2 linked regions of the Rubripirellula amarantea genome follow. The main gene of each other region encodes a partner of the protein of the gene in region 2 in a complex. Links are inferred from orthologs where the notes say so. Each region holds a gene or a part of one and is shown on either strand. Other genes may lie near its edges.

Evidence for each region. The genes of interacting proteins can lie anywhere in the genome.
Region 1: the proteins of Pla22_RS00135 (region 2) and Pla22_RS09030 are in contact, whole or in part, in a crystal structure (PDB 5UE9), measured with the Lactococcus lactis proteins. The link is inferred for Rubripirellula amarantea from one-to-one orthologs. Residues at the interface, in WP_023189152.1 of Lactococcus lactis: Leu4, Gln5, Ala47, Ser48, Met49, Leu50, Leu51, Arg52, Arg53, Met95, Leu98, Arg223, Met224, Ala225, Cys226, Ile228, Gly229, Ala230, Cys231, Tyr232, Ala233, Val235, Glu236, His237, Asn243, His244, Ala245, Lys247, Glu250; in WP_025017116.1 of Lactococcus lactis: Gly25, Phe27, Phe29, Glu32, Tyr33, Lys35, Tyr36, Lys48, Phe56, Thr60, Pro61, Arg62, Val63, Ala64, Glu65, Thr66, Ala67, Ser68, Gly69, Met70, Ile74, Gln77, Pro223, Glu251, Phe274, Ala275, Pro277, Phe278.

The regions. Positions count from the first base shown.
Region 1 is NZ_SJPI01000001.1:2,474,257-2,478,091, reverse strand. Bases 507-3,451 are described here. They hold Pla22_RS09030 (dihydroorotate dehydrogenase), read right to left. Parts: upstream 2,467-3,451; coding sequence 1,546-2,466; downstream 507-1,545. Other genes in these bases: Pla22_RS09020 (tellurite resistance TerB family protein), read right to left, coding at 3,111-3,451; Pla22_RS09025 (phosphopantothenoylcysteine decarboxylase domain-containing protein), read right to left, coding at 2,469-3,104; Pla22_RS09035 (YiiX/YebB-like N1pC/P60 family cysteine hydrolase), read right to left, coding at 507-1,530. Outside these bases: Pla22_RS09040 (hypothetical protein), read right to left, coding at 1-229; more of Pla22_RS09035, read right to left, coding at 229-506; more of Pla22_RS09020, read right to left, coding at 3,452-3,473; Pla22_RS09015 (hypothetical protein), read right to left, coding at 3,585-3,835.
Region 2 is NZ_SJPI01000001.1:27,611-31,412, reverse strand. Bases 891-3,802 are described here. They hold Pla22_RS00135 (dihydroorotate dehydrogenase electron transfer subunit), read right to left. Parts: upstream 2,830-3,802; coding sequence 1,951-2,829; downstream 891-1,950. Other genes in these bases: Pla22_RS00130 (pseudouridine synthase), read right to left, coding at 2,886-3,802; Pla22_RS00140 (hypothetical protein), read left to right, coding at 891-1,905. Also shown: Pla22_RS00150 (sensor histidine kinase), read left to right, coding at 1-152; Pla22_RS00145 (hypothetical protein), read right to left, coding at 267-500; more of Pla22_RS00140, read left to right, coding at 784-890.

The DNA of each region.
Region 1 (3,835 bases), 2.4 Mb from region 2 along the record:
AATAGAAAATGACGAAGATTCCCCATGCGGGAGGGAAAAACACGAACGTAATCAATCGCCAAACTTCGCCTTCGTAAACACGATCCCAAACCAGATTCAACCGCTCGGTGAACCCGGGTTCCAAAAGAGTCAGCAAGAACGTGGCAACTTGCCCGATCACCAAGATTTCGGTCAGGTTGGGAATCGCGACCGGACGAACGATGCGATCAAGTTTCTCAAGTAGCTTCACTAGACTTCTCGTCCCATCGTGTTTCGTAAAATTTCAGTCATGGCGTCGGACTGGCAAACCGTTTCGTTGCGAGACGGACAATAGACTGCTAAAGGCTCAAAGTGGATGCCGGCCACCGCGAGAGACAACAAATCCTCGGCGGACAGCGTTTGCCGCCCAGCACGTTTAGTCAACTCAAACTGCATTCCGCCAACACCTTCGTAGCTACGGTAAACGACTTCGGTGCAAACCATTCGATCGCTACGAGTAAAGTCGAAATCGAAATCATAAGGTTTCCCCACGTGTGTGTGAGCCCGTTGAATCGCCATATCAATTTCAGTTGATTGCAACTTCGGACGAATGATAGCCACACAGTCGTTTCCATAGGGCGATTCCATGCCGCGAACATGCACACCGTCCTTAAGCGATTCCACCACTCGTCCTTCTCCGACATAAAGAGCCGCGTGCGGCCAGAACCCTGGCAGAAAGTAATTCGTGATGGCAAATTCCTTGCGAGTGACGAAAACGTCCCCGGGAACAATCATCGAATTCAACTCGCGCACAATCGAAGAAGGCAAACTTGGCTCATGCGATGGGTTAGTACTGAGACGACTCACCAAACGGGATCCCCATTGCTGAATCGCATACACCACCTTCACGGCTCCACCGCGGATCACACGATGGGTAACTTGCTGACTTCGATCGGCCGCGCGTGCTCGAATGTACTGTGATGCAGAAACCTGAATGTGGAACCGCAGAGCGTCGATCAAGTCAACAAGCTTGCCCGAGGCACGTGATTCACCGCCATACGCGTTGGCGATTGATTGCAACTCATTTCGATGAACTTCGTAATACTGCCCGAATTGGCGCACCGCTAAAGCGTTACGTGGATCAGTGAGCGATTCTTGAATACGATCGAAAGAGTTTTGAGGGATGCCGTGAAGAACGAGAGGCTCATTGAGCTTCCTGCGAACCAACGCATCGCGAGAAAAACGGTCGCGAATCGACCGTGCCGCATCGACCAAGACTAATGAAGCGGCGTACCCGACTAGAAATTCAATGCCGTGCTTTGCGACCAGATCAGCAGATGACAGCGATCCAAATTCGTTACGCAGCGAATGGATCGTTTCGAGCAGCGCTGACCGGCCTGTGTGATACGAAACCCACAACGATGTGACGTCGTCATCTTCGCTGGGTGAAAAGAAACCTCGTGTGCCGGTATCAAAACTTGCAATGAACTGATCCGCCCGTGATCGCAGTCGATCAAAGTGCTCAGCCAAGTCCAAGACCGCTAGGACGTTGCTGTGCAAAGGGTCGTTCATTGTCGCTTCCTACTCTTAAACGCGGAGCGTACCAATGCATTGCGAGACCGCTTGATGTCCTAGTTCGGCAACCGCATGCGGCAACTGTTCGATCAATCGCGTAGACACGGTGGGGTCGTAATAGTTTGCCGTGCCAATCTGGACCGCCGACGCGCCCGTGACCAAGAACTGCATCACATCATCAATGTTGGCAATGCCACCGATTCCGATGATGGGAATGTCGACTGCTTGAGCCACCTGATGCACGCAGCGTAGCGCGATCGGCTTGATAGCTGGACCACTCAAACCGCCCATTCCGTTGCCCAGTATCGGTTTCTGCTTTCGCCAATCGACCGCGATGCCGAGCACCGTATTGATCAAACAAACAGCATCGGCACCGCCATCTGCGGCACCTTTGGCGATGTCCGCAATCTTGGTGACATTGGGAGTCAGCTTCGCGAGAATCGGAACCCCAGTTTTTGAACGAGCTGCCGCGACAACGCTGCGGCAACTTTCAGCATTGGTTCCAAAATCAATTCCGCCGCTGACGTTTGGACATGACAAGTTCAACTCGACCGCCGAAACGCCTTCCTGCGATCCAACCTTTTCAGCAAGCTGCACGAAATCGTCTTCCGTTCTGCCAGCAATACTTACCACGACGGAGGTGCCAATTTTTGCAAGATATGGCAAGTGGTGCTCGAGAAATACATCGACGCCATCGTTGTCGAGTCCAATCGCGTTGAGCAATCCACCGGACGTTTCAACCGTTCGCCAAGGCGCATTACCAATCCTTGGCTCAGCGGTGATCGTCTTGGGCAATACCGCGCCAAGTTGGGAAACATCAACAATGTTTTCCATCTCACGCGCATAACCAAACGTCCCTGACGCCACCATGATGGGATTGGACAGTTTTAATCGTCCAAGTTGGACTTCGAGATCGACAGAGCGTGCAGTGATCATCAGTTTCGTTTTACTAAGCGTTGTTGAAGTTGTGCGAGGATTCGTTTAGCGACATGGGATTTTGAACCAGAGATCGCTTCAATCACGTGCCCCGATGGATCAAGCAGTTCAACTTCGTTGTCATCCGAATCGATTGCCGTGGGTCCGTTGCTGACCATCAGGTCGCAGAGTTTCTTTTCTAACTTAACGATCGCGCGAAAACGTTGGTCTTCGGTTTCGAGCGCGAAACCAACCACCCATTGTCCCTCTTTCTTGTTTTGCCCAAGCGTGGCGACCACGTCTGCGGTTTCAACAAGTTCAATGGTCAGAGGTTGTCCCGTCTTGGAGATTTTTTGAGTGTGAATCTTCCGCGGCATGTAATCGCACGGTGCTGCCGCACCGATGGCACCATCACAAGATTCAAAATGCTCCATCGCGGCCGACAACATTTCGTCCGTCGTGATAACAGGCACCACTTTGGCGCCGGCGGGATAGGTTACCGAGACGGGTCCGCTTATCACGACAACCTCGTGCCCCAAATCTAAAGCAGCCTGGGTAAGGGCGACGCCCATTCGTCCGCTTGACGCATTGGTGATGTATCGGACCGGGTCAAGATATTGCCGTGTCGGACCGGAAGTGATCAAGATACGAGCCAAGGGTATTTACGCTCCCAGCACTTCGCTGATCAGCGATTCCACATCCTTCGATGACACCGACATCTTCGCAGCGGCAAACGCAAATAAACGCTTCTCGCTTTCATCGAGGTGACCATCGGCGGCCATCATTCGAATCAGATCTTTAAGCAATTCGCGTTGCTCGTCGGAGTCGGAGGGGAAATCGAGGGCCGCGTCGTCCCCCAGACCAAACTCAACCGCCTTTTGAAGGTCGTACTCATCGAGTCCTAGATCGGCACAACGGTCGGCGACTAGGTTGACTTCACGTTCGCCTAGCGAACCATCGGCGAACGCCATTACGACGATGTTGCGAAGCTGGCGGCGACGTTTCGTTAGCTCGTTTTCATTCATGCCACCATGTTACCGGGTCTCATGGCGGCGTGGCAGAGGGCAATCACAACGAGGGGAAGCGGGCGATGGCCAAATCCTCATGAAAAAGCGTCAATGCCGGCCCCATGCAACCTAGCGAAACTGAAGACCCGACGAGGCAACTCGTTCGGCTTTTTCCGCGAAAACGTGAGGCAGGTTTACGCCGTTTACGAATCCCTTTTCGCCCGTCACTGTGACTTGGCTGTTAAGGTGCATGCGTAGGTTGATCCCAGGCGATGGAGTCACGTAGGCAACCGTACGGCCGGTCCCATCGGTCAAAGCAAAAGGTGGGCTTTGCGGACGAGCCGAATAGACTTGAACTAATTGGCCCGAGATCGACTCAA
Region 2 (3,802 bases):
ATGGGGAAGGCTTTGATCCCACTCTCGATCGCGAAGGGCATTTTGGGATCGCAGCCATGAAGAGCCGCGCCGAGGTCATGGGCGGTGATTTAGCGATCGAATCAACGCCCGGCGGTCCGACGACGGTTCGCGTCAAATTGCCGTGCGATTGAATCGCGAGCGGTTGCTCAATCGCGAACAGTTTCTAAGTTGCGAACAGTTGCTCAATCGCGAATCTCATCCTCGCGATCGGTTGCATCGCAATGATGGGTGATAGGGTGCCAACTTTATTTTGCGTCCGCAGGAGCCATTTCTTTGAGTGATTTGCCCAGGCGTTTGCGTCCGGTATTGGATCGCCCCCGCTTCGTTTTCGTTTGGTCTTGGGAAAACAGACCGGCAACATTCGGGTCAATGTCGCTGTTGTCAGCAGGCATGCCAATTTCTTCGATAGCATCGCTCACGCCTAGTAATACGGACTGACGAACACCGTCACGCAACCATTCAAAGAAATTGATATTCATAGCTATTGTCACTTAATTGGGATTCAGAGATCTGACGCCCCTTCAGGAGGCTCTCGCTAACCTCTTATCAAGCAAGTGATGCGAGCGTCCAGAGAGAAAATTGAAGATCTTGGGTGGCGAGCAAGATTCGATTCCATCCCATCATTCCAATTGCGATAAAACCAGCATTGACATTCGATCTTCCGAAGTTCTAACGTCCTGGCGTAAAAGGTGAATTGAACGCGTACAGCGGGATATTCACCAGAGACATTTGTGACCATGGGTGGGGAAAAGGTAGACAGCGATGCTGAACCAGTGGACCAACGAAAAATCAATGAGCCCGAGCGGTGCGTCCGCTATTCGGGTCAAGGGTTTTGTTTTGATGGTGTGTACCCTTTCTGTGTTTGCTACCGCTGGATGTCGCGGTTCGTCGAAGATGCGAAGCATGAATCCGTTTGCACGCAATAGCGAGCCATCGGCTGAATTGCTCGCCGGGACCGGACCTTCAACGACATACCCTGCTCCGCCGAGCACCTCGGCGACTCCGCAAGCCATCGCGTCGATTGCCGGGGGAACGCAGGCTCCGTCGTCGACTACCACTCCGTCAACCATGCCAGCGAATCCGATGGACCCGTCTGGGACCATGCAAGTCGCTGGCTTTAATGTCTCACCAGGCACCGCTACTCCACAAACCAATTTTGCTGCGGCTCAAGCCAACGGCGTTTATGGGCAACCGGCTTCGACACCTTCAACCGCCACCAATGGATTGGCTTCCACCAATTCGTATCCAGGGACGTCGGCTGCGAAACCTTCACCCTACACCTTTGGCAGCAAGTCCTTTGAGCCGAAGGCGACGCCTCAAACCGCTCCGGCCGTTCCGCCGACAAGCTATGCAAGCGCCGCATCTAGTTACCAAGCCCCTGGTAGCCAGTCACTCGGTAGCCAGTCACTCGGTAGCCAGTCACCCAGCGGACAATCATCGGGGAATTCAGTACCTGGAATTCCGGCAATGGGAGGCCAGACGCCGAGCTACGAGCCACCGAAGATGGCCGCAACGACATCCTCGACCAGTGAATCGAACTCTGGTCCGTCGTCTGGCGGGTTCTCATTGCCTTCCAATTTGCCGAACTTAGGTTCAGCCATTTCGTCGATCACGCCACCCAATTCCACGAGCACCGGGTCGGCGTATAGTTTGCCTGAGGAATCACCGACGATGAACGCGAGTATCGCGACTACTCCTGATACGACCGCGCCAGGGGCGACTACTGCGAGCTACGCGACAGCAAACGCCGCAGGCAGCCTCGGTGGCCGCGACTCGGCGGGGACAATCGCGCCTAGTTCCTACACACCCGGAAGCACGGGTCAGGCTTCTGGATATCCGAGCGGCAAAGAATCGCCCACGACATCAGGGTCTTTTTATCGCTGATGCCTAGGGCATTCTTAATGCAAACGGGCTCACGCCTGGCGGATCTCAATCCCAGCAAATCTTGCAGGCGTCAAAGATCGGGCCTTCTACACAGGTTCGCTTGTAATCCCATTCGCCGTCGTCTTGGTTAACCTTGGCGACGCAACTGAAACAGATACCGATGCCGCAAGCCATCGGTGTTTCCATCGAGACTTGGCAATCAACGCCCATCGATTCGCAGAGCTGGGCGACCTTCTCCATCATGATTTCGGGGCCGCAGGTGACCACACGGACGGTGGAAAGATCCTGGATCTCAGTCAGACGCTCTTTTAGTACATCTGGCACCAATGCTTGTTGGCCTAAAGATCCATCGTCGGTGCATAGCGTTACTTCGAAACCCGCTTTGCGAAAGTCATCGACGCCAGCGAGTAAGTTGGCGTTTCGAGCACCGTAGATGATCTCGGCATTCTGAGCCCAACCGGAGGCACGGTTCTGGACCCCAAAGGTTTGGTCACCGAGCGCTTCACGACCAAGCAACAGCATCGGAGTTTGTCCGATGCCGCCGACCGCCATGATGAGCGTTTGGCAATCGCGGTTTGAAAATCCGTTTCCAAGCGGGCCCCACAAATCGATCGGGGTTCCGACGGATGCCGACGAAAGCGGTGTTGTCAGTGCACCCTTCCGCAGATAAATCACATCCACATACGTGGGTTCACCTTGGTCATTATCAAGAATGTCGTAGATCGCTAAGGCTCGACCAATCAGCGGCGCGTTGATACCGGCCATGCGGATCATCACGAATTGCCCCGGCACCGCATTGGCGGCAATCGGAGCCGCTTCAACACGAAGGCGAAAGGTAGATTCGGCAATCTGTTCATTGAGGACTATCGTGGTCCTCACTTGAGTCATCGAATCGGCGTAGTAATCGGCGTGCAGTTTGGTCATACAGCGTTGCAGGCTTCACAAGTGAAACCTGTGAATCAGAGGTCCCTAGGAATTTACTATCTCTTTTTTCGACGTGCGGATTTCTTATTGAAGTTCCGTCCGCTGGCCGCACCCGTTGGATTGGCTCGCGTCGGCTTTCTTCCCGTCTTAGCTTTCTTAACCTTGGCCGGCTTCGGATCTGGGGATGAGTCGCCGCCGATCACTGCCCCAGTACGTTTGGATCCCGTCGCTGGCAAGAAGGACAGCGGATCTGCGGTGGGCTTTTCTTTCGTGCGAGCTTTCTTGGTTCCAGGACGAACTGAGCCGGAAGTCTTTTTGACGGACTTTTTGCGAGGGCCATTGCCTTGAGTACGAGTGGAAGTCGATCGCGTGCTGCTCTTAGGTCGCGCCGTCTTTCGTCGGGGCGTTTGCGCATCGGTGTTTTCGGTCGCTTCGCGCTCATGTTGTTTCTCGGCTGCCTCGACTGCTGCCCACAACTTGTCAACTTCGTCGCGCATTAGCAAACGGTGCGCACCGACGGGAATGTCACCTAGGCGTAGCGGGCCAACAGCGATTCGTTGCAGTTGTTGAACCTTGTGTCCAAGCCGAGCCAAGATGCGGCGAATTTCGCGATTCTTGCCTTCACGCAGCGTGATTTCCATTTCCGTTGCGCGAGCTTTTGCCTTTAGGATCTTGGCGCCCTCGACCTGCACAAATCCGTCCGAGATGTAGATGCCTTGCCGCATCTTCTTCATCGTTTCGCCTTCGACCTTACCCGCTACAACGACGCGGTAGATCTTTCGGATTCCAAACTTGGGGTGCGTTAACCGTTGAGCAAGTTCGCCGTCGTTGGTCAGCAGGATCAAACCTTCACTGCTGCGGTCGAGGCGTCCCACCGCGAACACCCGTTCGCTCGGCGGAACCAAATCCACCACCCTCGGACGCCCCTGCGGGTCTCGGTTGGTGGTGACCACTCCAGTCGGCTTATTGACGG